3 regions of the Rhizobium sp. WW22 genome follow, and region 3 is predicted to be linked to each of the others. Evidence: riboswitches for the same ligand, from Rfam matches in the RefSeq annotation. Region 3 holds a riboswitch; each other region holds the start of a gene.
What was found. Region 3 has a riboswitch for cobalamin ahead of ACK83U_RS02505 (aromatic ring-hydroxylating oxygenase subunit alpha). Riboswitches for the same ligand answer to the same signal wherever they lie in the genome.
Positions count from the first base shown of each region.

Region 1: another riboswitch for cobalamin. It lies ahead of ACK83U_RS26600 (ABC transporter substrate-binding protein); the one in region 3 lies ahead of ACK83U_RS02505 (aromatic ring-hydroxylating oxygenase subunit alpha).
Region 2: another riboswitch for cobalamin. It lies ahead of cobU (bifunctional adenosylcobinamide kinase/adenosylcobinamide-phosphate guanylyltransferase); the one in region 3 lies ahead of ACK83U_RS02505 (aromatic ring-hydroxylating oxygenase subunit alpha).

Region 1 is NZ_CP178199.1:1,639,249-1,642,522, reverse strand. It holds gene ACK83U_RS26610 (hypothetical protein) at 1-387, opposite strand, end outside; gene ACK83U_RS26605 (GGDEF domain-containing protein) at 552-1,697, shown strand; cobalamin riboswitch at 1,779-2,035, shown strand; gene ACK83U_RS26600 (ABC transporter substrate-binding protein) at 2,200-3,216, shown strand; gene ACK83U_RS26595 (iron ABC transporter permease) at 3,220-3,274, shown strand, end outside.
Region 2 is NZ_CP178198.1:1,686,662-1,689,935, reverse strand. It holds gene ACK83U_RS08410 (chloride channel protein) at 1-1,108, opposite strand, end outside; cobalamin riboswitch at 1,289-1,688, shown strand; gene cobU (bifunctional adenosylcobinamide kinase/adenosylcobinamide-phosphate guanylyltransferase) at 1,829-2,353, shown strand; gene cobW (cobalamin biosynthesis protein CobW) at 2,359-3,274, shown strand, end outside.
Region 3 is NZ_CP178198.1:497,842-501,115, forward strand. It holds gene ACK83U_RS02500 (DUF6656 family protein) at 1-608, opposite strand, end outside; cobalamin riboswitch at 958-1,162, shown strand; gene ACK83U_RS02505 (aromatic ring-hydroxylating oxygenase subunit alpha) at 1,259-2,503, shown strand; gene ACK83U_RS02510 (hybrid-cluster NAD(P)-dependent oxidoreductase) at 2,506-3,274, shown strand, end outside.

The DNA of each region.
Region 1 (3,274 bases), on a different replicon from region 3:
GAGGGGTGGTGCTCTCGGGCCTGTATTCGGCGGATAAAGCTGGCGGTGGAACGCCTCCGATCGTGCGACGACCGTCTCTCCACGCGGGGAGGCAAGGCGCTCACAAATGTCGGTAGGAGGCGCAGGCAGCATCGCGGCGGACGCAATCCGGCATGCCTCGCATCCGGGTGCGTAGGCTTTCCCGTGCACCTTGCCGTCGGCATCCTTGTAGGTGATGCAAAGAACGGGCAGGGAGCCATCCGGAAGCCGGTACTGGGCAAGCTCGATCGGGGATATTTCGTCCGCGGTTGCGACGATCGGTTGATGGGCGAAGCCGACGAGCAACAGCGCAACGGCGCAAAGAATGCGCGCGCTCCACTGAAATGTTCGCGAAATCGTCTTCCGCATGCTTGTCCCCACCACCGCATTCGCGGATAAGGTTTCATTCATAGGGCAGGCGCATCACAAGCGCAATGCGTCAATTCGTGCCGCGATGCCGCCGCACTGCCGATCGATGAGAGGCATATAAACTATTTTTAGAGATCGCATGGTATCTCATAAGGACTTCGACCATGCCGCCGCAGCTCATCTATCGCGGCGCGTTGCGAAGACTGGGAATCGCCATGGAAGTCGAAACACATCTGATCTCGCTAATACGTGTCCTCGGCCAGGTGGCGATTATTGTCTATGCCTATTCCTGGGTCATCCGTATCGTCGAGCGCGGCGCTTTGAAATCCGTGGCCGTCGGGCTGTTGTTCGGGCTGGTCGGCATCCTGTCCATGGGCGATCCCATCCAATGGATGCCAGGTGTGATCCAGGATGGCCGGTCGATCCTCCTTGTCCTTACGCCAATCTATGGCGGCCTTTTGGGAACCATTGTCGCTGCGGCGATGATGGCGCTGTTTCGGTACATGGTGGGCGGCATGGGCGCGGTGGTCGGCGTAGCCGGCATCGTAATCGTTGCAATCGCGGGCTATGTACTCACTCTGCTGCCGCGGCAATGGACCGGCACGGGATGGCGGCGATCGGCTCTGTTCGGTCTGGCGACCTGTTCATCCATTGTGGTTGTTTTCCTTTTTCCGTGGACGGTTGCGCGCGCCCTTCTTATCTCGGCGACACTTCCGGTGACGATCGTCAATATCCTCGGCGTCATGCTGTTGTCGGATCTCTTGCAGCGGGAGCAATATCGCATTGGCATCCAGCGCGCGCTGGAGAACGAAGCGAGCCTCGATCCGCTGACAAGGCTTCCCAACCGCCGGGTGCTGCAGCGCGAAGGCGATCGATGCAGCAAGGAAGCGGGTATGCGGCGTATCCCCTTCTCGATCATCATGCTCGATATCGATCACTTCAAGAAGATCAACGATAGCTGGGGCCATTCCTTCGGTGACACCGTTCTGGCGCGGTTGGCCGATGTCATCAGGCAAACCGTCCGCAAGACTGATATTGCCGCCCGTTATGGCGGCGAGGAGATCGTCGTGCTGCTGCCCAACACCGATACGCGAGCCGCCGCTGCCGTCGCGGAGAAAATTCGCAAGGACATCGAGGACACGACCTTGATGTTCGAGCAGGAGGCCGTCCATGTCACGGTCAGCATCGGCATCGCCTGCTCCCTCGAACCGACGACAGATTTCAAACATGTGCTCGAGGCCGCCGACAAGGCGCTCTATCGGGCGAAGGCGGGCGGGAGAAATCGTGTGGAACTGGCAGAGGCCGCATAGGCCCGCCGCCTTTCCTTCCCATGGGCATGGCGTGCTCTGTCTCATTTCTATCCAAGCGTCCTTGACGGAACGGGGCAGTCCGGAATAACTGGACGTGACGGTTCCCCAAGGAAGACTCCGCGGGGATTAATAGGGAACACGGTGAGGATGACCCAAGCGGGACCTAGACCGTGGCTGCCCCCGCAACTGTAAGCGGATTGCCGATCATCCGGGAATGACCAGCCTGCTGGTTCCTTCCTGAGGCTTTGAGCCGCGCCACTGCAAGCATGCTTGCGGGAAGGCCGATGATAGTCAGATATCCGCAAGCCAGGAGACCTGCCGTCGATCACGATCCAATCAGCCGGGCGGGGATGCTCGGAAAGGACAGAGAATGATTGACCTGCGCCTTCGACATTATCCGACACCTATCGGCCTTGATTGGGATCTCCGCAGCCGGCGGCCGTCTTTCTCAGCGCGATCGCGCTGACGCCGCCCCGTTTCCTTAATCCTATCGAGACCTTTCATGCGCCATTTTTTGACGACCATTGCATTTGCACTTGGGCTGACCGGTTTTGCCGGCTCCGGTTTTGCCGCCACCCAATATCCTCTCACCATCGATAATTGCGGTCAGAAGGTCACTTTTGAAAAGGCTCCGGCCAAGATCGTTTCGATCGGCCAGGGCATGAGTGAAATCCTCTTTTCGCTCGGCCTTGCCGACAAGATTGCCGGAACGGCGGTCTGGGTCGGCCCGGTTCTGCCGCAATATGCCGAAGTCAACGGCAAGATCCCGCGGCTCGCCGATAACGATCCGAGCTTCGAATCCGTCGTTGGCAAGGCTCCGGATCTCGTCGCTGCCGAATTCGAATGGCATGTCGGCGCGCAGGGTTCCGTCGGCACACGCCAGCAATTTTCGGAACTCGGGATCAATACCTATGTTGCTCCGACCGATTGTGTCGCCAAGGTCAATACCGATGGCGGCGATGGTGTGCGCAAGGAGCTTTTCACGATGGATCTGGTCTATCACGAAATCGCCGAGCTCTCGCAGATCTTCGACGTTAGGGATCGCGGCGATGCCCTGATCGCGGATCTGAAAAAGCGCGAGGCGGATGCAGTCGCTTCGATTGCCGCTGCCAAGGCCAAGGATCTTCCGATCGTGTTCTGGTTCTCCAGCAAGGAGGTCAATGGCGATGCCTATATCGCCGGCAAGAACAGCGCGCCGGCCTATATCCTGAAGACGCTCGGCGCCAGAAACGTGGTGACGACGGAAGAAGAATGGCCGATGGTCGGGTGGGAAACCATTTCGCAGGCCAACCCGGCCGTGATCGTCATAGCCACCATGGACCGCCGCCGCTATGCGGCCGACGATCCGAAGGTCAAAGTCGATTTCCTCGAAAAAGATCCAGTCACCAGCCAGCTCGACGCCGTTAAGAACAAGCGTTTCGTCATGATGGATGCGCAGTCGATGAACCCGACCATCCGCACCATCGACGGCATTGAAGTATTGGCCAAGGGCATCAAGTCCTTCGGCCTGGCGCAGTAAGATATGGGTCTCGCCGCAAAACGCAGGGCATGGTGGGCGCTCTTGGCGCTCGCCATGG
Region 2 (3,274 bases), 1.2 Mb from region 3:
GTGCGCAATAAGCGAAGATCTTACCGAGCAGCGCACCCATGAACAGCGACGCAAAGAAGAGACCGCCTCTGAAGCCGGAGCCGATCGAGACCGCTGATGCCAGGGACTTCAGGATGAAGACGCCGATAAGTGCACTCAGCGTCACATCGGCCGATAGGTTAAGATGCAGGGCGCCGTGGCCGGCAGACAGAACCTGTGGCGAGATCAACGCTAGTGTTCCCACCACCAAGCCGCCAAGCGCAGGGCGGAAAGGCGGCGCGATCGAGCTTTTGCGCGCCAGTTCCTCGACCCATGCGACGCCCTGCATGATCAGGATGCCGATACCGGCGCAGAAGGCGCCGAGTAGGATGGCCGGAAGATAATCCGCCGGCACGATCGCCCCGAAGTGATCGATATCGATGGCAAAGTCGTCGCCGGCAAGCAATCTTGCGATCATGGTCGAGATCAGCGCCGAAACGACGACGGGTGTCAGCGTCACGATCGAATAGCTGCCGATGATCAGCTCGAAGGCGTAGAAGGCGCCGGTGAGCGGCGCGTTGAACGCAGCGGCGATGGCGCCGGCCGCGCCGCAGCCGACGAGCATGCGCAGGTCTGCGCGGCGCATCTGCATCTTGTAGCCGAATTTGGAGGCGATGCCGGCGGCAATCTGCGTGTAGCCGGCCTCAAGTCCGACAGAGGCGCCGAATCCATTCGAGATCAGGTTCTGCACGGCAACGATGATACTGTCGGTGAGCGACATGCGACCGCCGTGCAGCGCATTGGCTTCGATCGGGTCGACCATCGGCTTTTTGCGTGTGCGGGACAATATGTAGAGCAGTATGCCGAGAATGATGCCACCTGCGATCGGTGCGATGAACACTACCGATTTGTCCCGAATTGCCATTGCCGCCGAACTCAAGCGTTCGTAGTCGGTTATGCCATAGATGACGCTGTGAAGTTTGCGCGAGATATAGCTCATCGCCGTGACCGCACAGCCGGATACTATGCCTACCAGCGCTCCGGCGAAGACAAGTCCCAATTCGCCACGGCGCAGCAATGCCCTGAAGCGACCGAGATCGAATAGGGCCGAGAAGACGCCGAGGCGTCGCGGTTGGAATTTCTGCAGCATGGGAAACGGACGATACGTTTTACTCGAATGTGAGAGCTTACCCTCTATAAACTCCTAACATCAAAGAAATACGGCAAAAAAGCCGCTGGTTTCATGAGAATTTTCCGCCGATTTCGCAATCGGGACGGCGCAGGTCGCATCCATGCCCTTGATTGACTTGAGGTAAGTGAAAGCCTAATCATTGCCGGCATAACGAATGGTTCCTGAGCGGCGATCTGCCGCATGGGATGAAAAGGGAATGTGAAGGGACGGACCCAATCCGGGCGTTCTCATCACAGCCGACCCCGCGACTGTAGAGCGGTCAGGGTCTTTCATTCGGTTCGAAGCCTGTTCTGTTGATGGTTCGCATGGGGCGAACGGGGCGGGACAGGCTCAAGTCGAAAAAGCCACTGGCGTGGCATCATGATTAACCGGGGCTGGACGCCTCTTATTCTACGAATCGTCCGCCTTTTCATGATGCATTGCCGGGAAGGCGAGAAAGACCCGCTTGTGCACGATTGGGGGCGACCGGTTTCGGTCTGCCCCCGTCGCGGCGCCTTATCCGCGAGCCAGGAGACCTGCCATGCGTGCCGGGCACAGAGCCTGTTCTGGGACGTAAGTTCCGCTGCCAGCACGGAGGTTGTCATGGCGCAAGACGAGTTTTCGGCGTGTAGGCGCCCGTCTTCCGGTTCCAGCGATGTGCTGCAGACCCTCGATTCCGCGTGGGAGCGGGCATAGCGTATGTCGTTTTCGACTTCCCGAGCAGTCTTCGTCCTTGGGGGCGCGCGTTCCGGCAAATCCAGGTTTGCCGAATCCCTGGTTTCGGACACGGGTCTTGAACGTCACTATGTGGCGACAGGGCAGGCATGGGATGACGAGATGCGCGAGCGCATCGCAAAGCATCGTGCCGACCGCGGCGATCTCTGGCAGACGCATGAGGAGCCGATCGATCTTGTCGGTCAGCTTGCCGCCATCGATGCCGAGGGGCGAGCCGTGCTTGTCGACTGCCTGACGCTATGGGTCACCAATTTGATGATGGCCGAGCGTGACATGGCGGCGGAATTTGCCGCCCTGACCGCCTTTCTGCCGACCGCACGATCGAGGCTCGTTCTCGTCTCCAACGAGGTGGGCTTGGGAATCGTGCCGGAAAATCGCATGGCGCGCGCGTTTCGCGATCATGCCGGCCGTCTGCACCAAATGGTCGCAGCGGCGAGTGCCGAAGTTTATTTTATCGCAGCGGGCCTGCCGCTGAAAATGAAGGGTTGATGCATATGAACCAGGAAAAGATTCCCGCCACCGTCATCACCGGCTTCCTCGGAGCCGGCAAGACGACGATGATCCGCAACCTCCTGCAGAATGCCGGCGGCAAGAAGATCGCGCTCATCATCAACGAATTCGGCGATCTCGGTGTCGATGGCGACGTGCTGAAGGGCTGCGGCGCGGAGAACTGCACCGAAGACGATATCATCGAGCTGACCAATGGCTGCATCTGCTGCACCGTGGCCGACGATTTCATCCCCACGATGACGAAGCTTCTAGAGCGCGATGCGCGCCCGGATCACATCGTCATCGAAACGTCAGGCCTTGCTCTGCCGCAGCCGCTGGTCGCTGCCTTCAACTGGCCCGACATCCGCACCCACGTCACCGTCGACGGCGTCATCACCGTCGTCGATAGCGCCGCCGTCGCCGCCGGCCGTTTCGCCGACGACCACGACGCCGTCGAGGCTGCCCGCGTCGAGGATGATTCGCTCGACCACGAAAGCCCCATCGAGGAGCTTTTTGAAGACCAACTGACCTGCGCAGATCTGATCGTGCTCAACAAGACCGACCTGATCGATATCGACGGTCTCGGCCGTGTCCGCGCCGAAGTTGCCTCACGCACCAGCCGCAAGCCGACGATCATCGAAGCGAAGAACGGCGATGTGCCGGCCGCCATCCTGCTCGGCCTCGGAATCGGCACGGAAGACGATATTGTCAACCGCAAATCCCATCACGAGCTGGAGCATGAGGACGGCACGCCGCACGATCACGACGAGTTCGACAGCTTCGTCGTCGAACTTGGCCCGATCGCCGATCCGGTGGCTTTCGTCGATGCGCTGAAGGGCGTGATTGCGGAGCATGACGTGCTGCGCCTCAAGGGCTTTGTCGATGTCCCCGGCAAGCCCATGCGCCTGCAGGTGCAGGCCG
Region 3 (3,274 bases):
CGAATGATGTCGCGGAGCTGCTCGTTACGGGCGCCTAGGAGAAGAACATTGCGGATGGCGATCTGCGGATCGTGAGTGTGGAACAGCACGCCGTTGCCTCTGACATCGCGGTTGATCGTCAGCTTCTTGTCTTCGGCTTCCTTGTCCGGATGGATCGCGACAGCGAAATACATCCGCGAATATTTGAGGCTGATGTCTTCGAAGAAGTTCGCTTCCTGGCCGATCCGGGCAAAGAAATTGGCGATATAGAAAGCCCAGTTCACGTCCTCATAATGCGCGAACTGCGTCCGCGCCGCTGTAACGTGGCAATAGCCGAGATGCGGCGTGTCCTTCAGCGTGTGATGAAAGATGAGCTTCGGGAAGCGGATGGACCTATGGAAATTGTTGAGCCGGTCGTGGGTCTTCTCGCCGGCGTCCCTGAGCTTCAGCGCCGTGCGTTCGGCCACCTGTTCGTGGGTGAGGTATTCCCGCTCTTCCGCCAGCCAATGCGGCCTGTTCCGGTTGATACGGCCGGTGCGCAGGAATTCGGTGTACCCCGTCGTCGATACCGGCTGCGCCGGTTCGGGCTCGGCGGGCTTCCCAGCGTCGAAATATCTGAGTTTGGCCATGCCGGATCTCGCTATAAAACTCTTTGGTGACATGATGAACCACGGAGCTTGAGCCGAGCTTGATCGTGCCGGATTGAAGGCGCCCCGATAGCGGCTCCGTTGGCGCTTTCTGCCGCCCAATTGTTCCCCTGATTGCCGGCCATTCGCTGACCTGTCGCAATCAGGATAAAGCGTCATTGGCGGAATGGATATGCGATGCTTTGACCATCTCCGATGCAAGCGCCCAAGTAATTGAATTGCCTGTCAATATTCTCACACCATGCAACCGTCCTATCGTCCGGTTTCACCTGTCGTCAAATTCGAAGCCGATGTCGCATTGCAGCGCAGCGGCAGACGCGGCCGAGAGCTATGATGATATCAATCTCAAGGTGCCGTCTGCTAGGGAGACGGAGAATTGGGAAGCCGGTCAAAATCCGGCGCTGCCCCCGCAACGGTGGTGGAGTGAGGCATGGCGGATAAAGCCACTGGGCCGATCGGTCTGGGAAGGTGCCATGGGGTCCTGGCAACAGGGCCGCTCCAGAGCCCGGAAACCAGCCTTGGGCACATATGGTTTACTGACCGCGGCGGGCGGTCGGGGGATTGCTTTCGGCCGTTCCCAACGGCCTTGCATGTCCTCTGCTCGTCTTCCGGTATTGCGCAAGGATAGGCAAATGGATATCGGCAGCAAAGTTCTGCGGCAACTGAAGAACCACCGGACGGGTTTCAGCCTGGAGCAACCCTTCTACACTGATCCGGAATACTTCAAGCTCGACATGGAGACGATCTACTATCGCGACTGGCTGTTCATCGGCCATGATTGCGAAGTGCCGCGTGCGGGCAATTACTTCACCGTCCAGATCGGTGATTATCCCGTCGTCATCGTCCGTGGCCGCGATCAGGTCATCCGCGCCTTCCACAATAGCTGCCGTCACCGCGGCTCGCGCGTCTGCACGACCGAGCGCGGATCGTCGGCAAAGCTCGTCTGCCCGTATCACCAGTGGACCTACGAACTCGACGGCTCGCTGCTCTTTGCCCGACAGATGGCGGAGGATTTCGACAAGAGCCAGTATTCGCTGAAGCCGGTTCACTGCGAAAGTGTCGGCGGCTACATTTTCATCTGCCTCGCGCAGAACGCTCCCGATTTCGCACCGGTTCGCGCCACGATCGAGCCCTACATGGCCCCGCATCGTATCAGCGAAGCCAAGGTCGCCTTCCAGAGCACCATTATCGAAAAGGGCAACTGGAAGCTCGTCTGGGAAAACAACCGCGAGTGCTATCACTGTGCGGCCAATCACCCCGAACTGTGCCGCACCTTCCCGGAAGCTCCGACGGTTACCGGCGTGCAGGGCGCGATGAGCGATCCCGTCATCACCGAGCACTGGGCGCGCTGCGAAGCCGCAGGCCTGCCAAGCGAATTCAAGATCTCGCCGGACGGACAGTTCCGCACTGCCCGTATGCCGCTGATCGAAGGCGCCGAAAGCTACACCATGTCCGGCCAGAATGCCGTCAGGCGGCCGCTCTCGCCCGACGTGACGATCAACGGCATCGGCACTATGCTGCTCTTCCACTATCCGACGACGTGGAACCACATGCTCGGCGACCACGCGATTTCCTTCCGTGTCCTGCCGATCAGCGCCGAGGAAACGGCCGTCACCACGAAGTGGCTCGTTCACAAGGATGCGGTCGAAGGCGTCGACTACAATCTCGAGGAACTGACACACGTCTGGACCGAAACCAACGATCAGGACCGCCGGATCGTCGAGGAAAATGCCTTCGGCATCCGCTCGCCGGCCTATGAGCCCGGTCCCTATTCGGAAATCCATGAAGGCGGCGTCATGCAGTTCGTCGAATGGTACACGACTTTCATGATCAACCGGCTGCAAGGCGACCAGGCCAAGCTGTCGGCGGTTGCCTGAGCATGAACATGGCCGTCTCCCTTCCGCATCGCCATCTCGACCAAATGCAGCCTTGGAGCGACAGGCAGCATCTGCTCGAATGTCTCTCAGTCACGCCCGAAGCGCCCGATGTGATGACCTTCACCTTCGGGTCCGATAAGGACAACTGGTTCCGCTATCTGCCGGGCCAGTTCGTGACGCTGGAGCTGCCGGCGGCTCCGGAGCCGGTCATGCGCACCTATACCCTGTCGTCCACGCCGTCGCGGCCCTTCTCGGTCGCCGTGACGGTGAAGGCGCAGAAAGATAGCATCGGCACGCGCTGGATGTTCGAGAACCTGAAGCCGGGCATGCGCATCAAGGCTTTCGGCCCGCTCGGCGATTTCAGCCACATCCGTCATCCGGGCGAGAAATATCTCTTCGTCTCGGCCGGCTCCGGCATCACGCCGATGATGTCGATGACGCGGTATATGTCGGACATAGCACCATTGTCTGACATTACTTTCGTCAATTGCTCGCGCAGCCCGACGGACATCATCTTCCGCTCCGAGCTCGAATATCTCGCCCGCTTCATGCCGAACCTCGATCTCGGCTTCATCGTCGAAGGCTGCGGCCGCACCGATCTCTGGTCGGGGCTGAAGGGCCGCATCGACAAGGCGAAGATCGGTCTGCTGGCGCCCGATTTCATGGATCGCACCATCTTCTGCTGCGGCCCGGAAGTCTTCATGGATGCCGTGCGCTCGATGCTCGAAGCGCATGGCTTCGACATGTCACGCTACCATCAGGAAAGCTTCC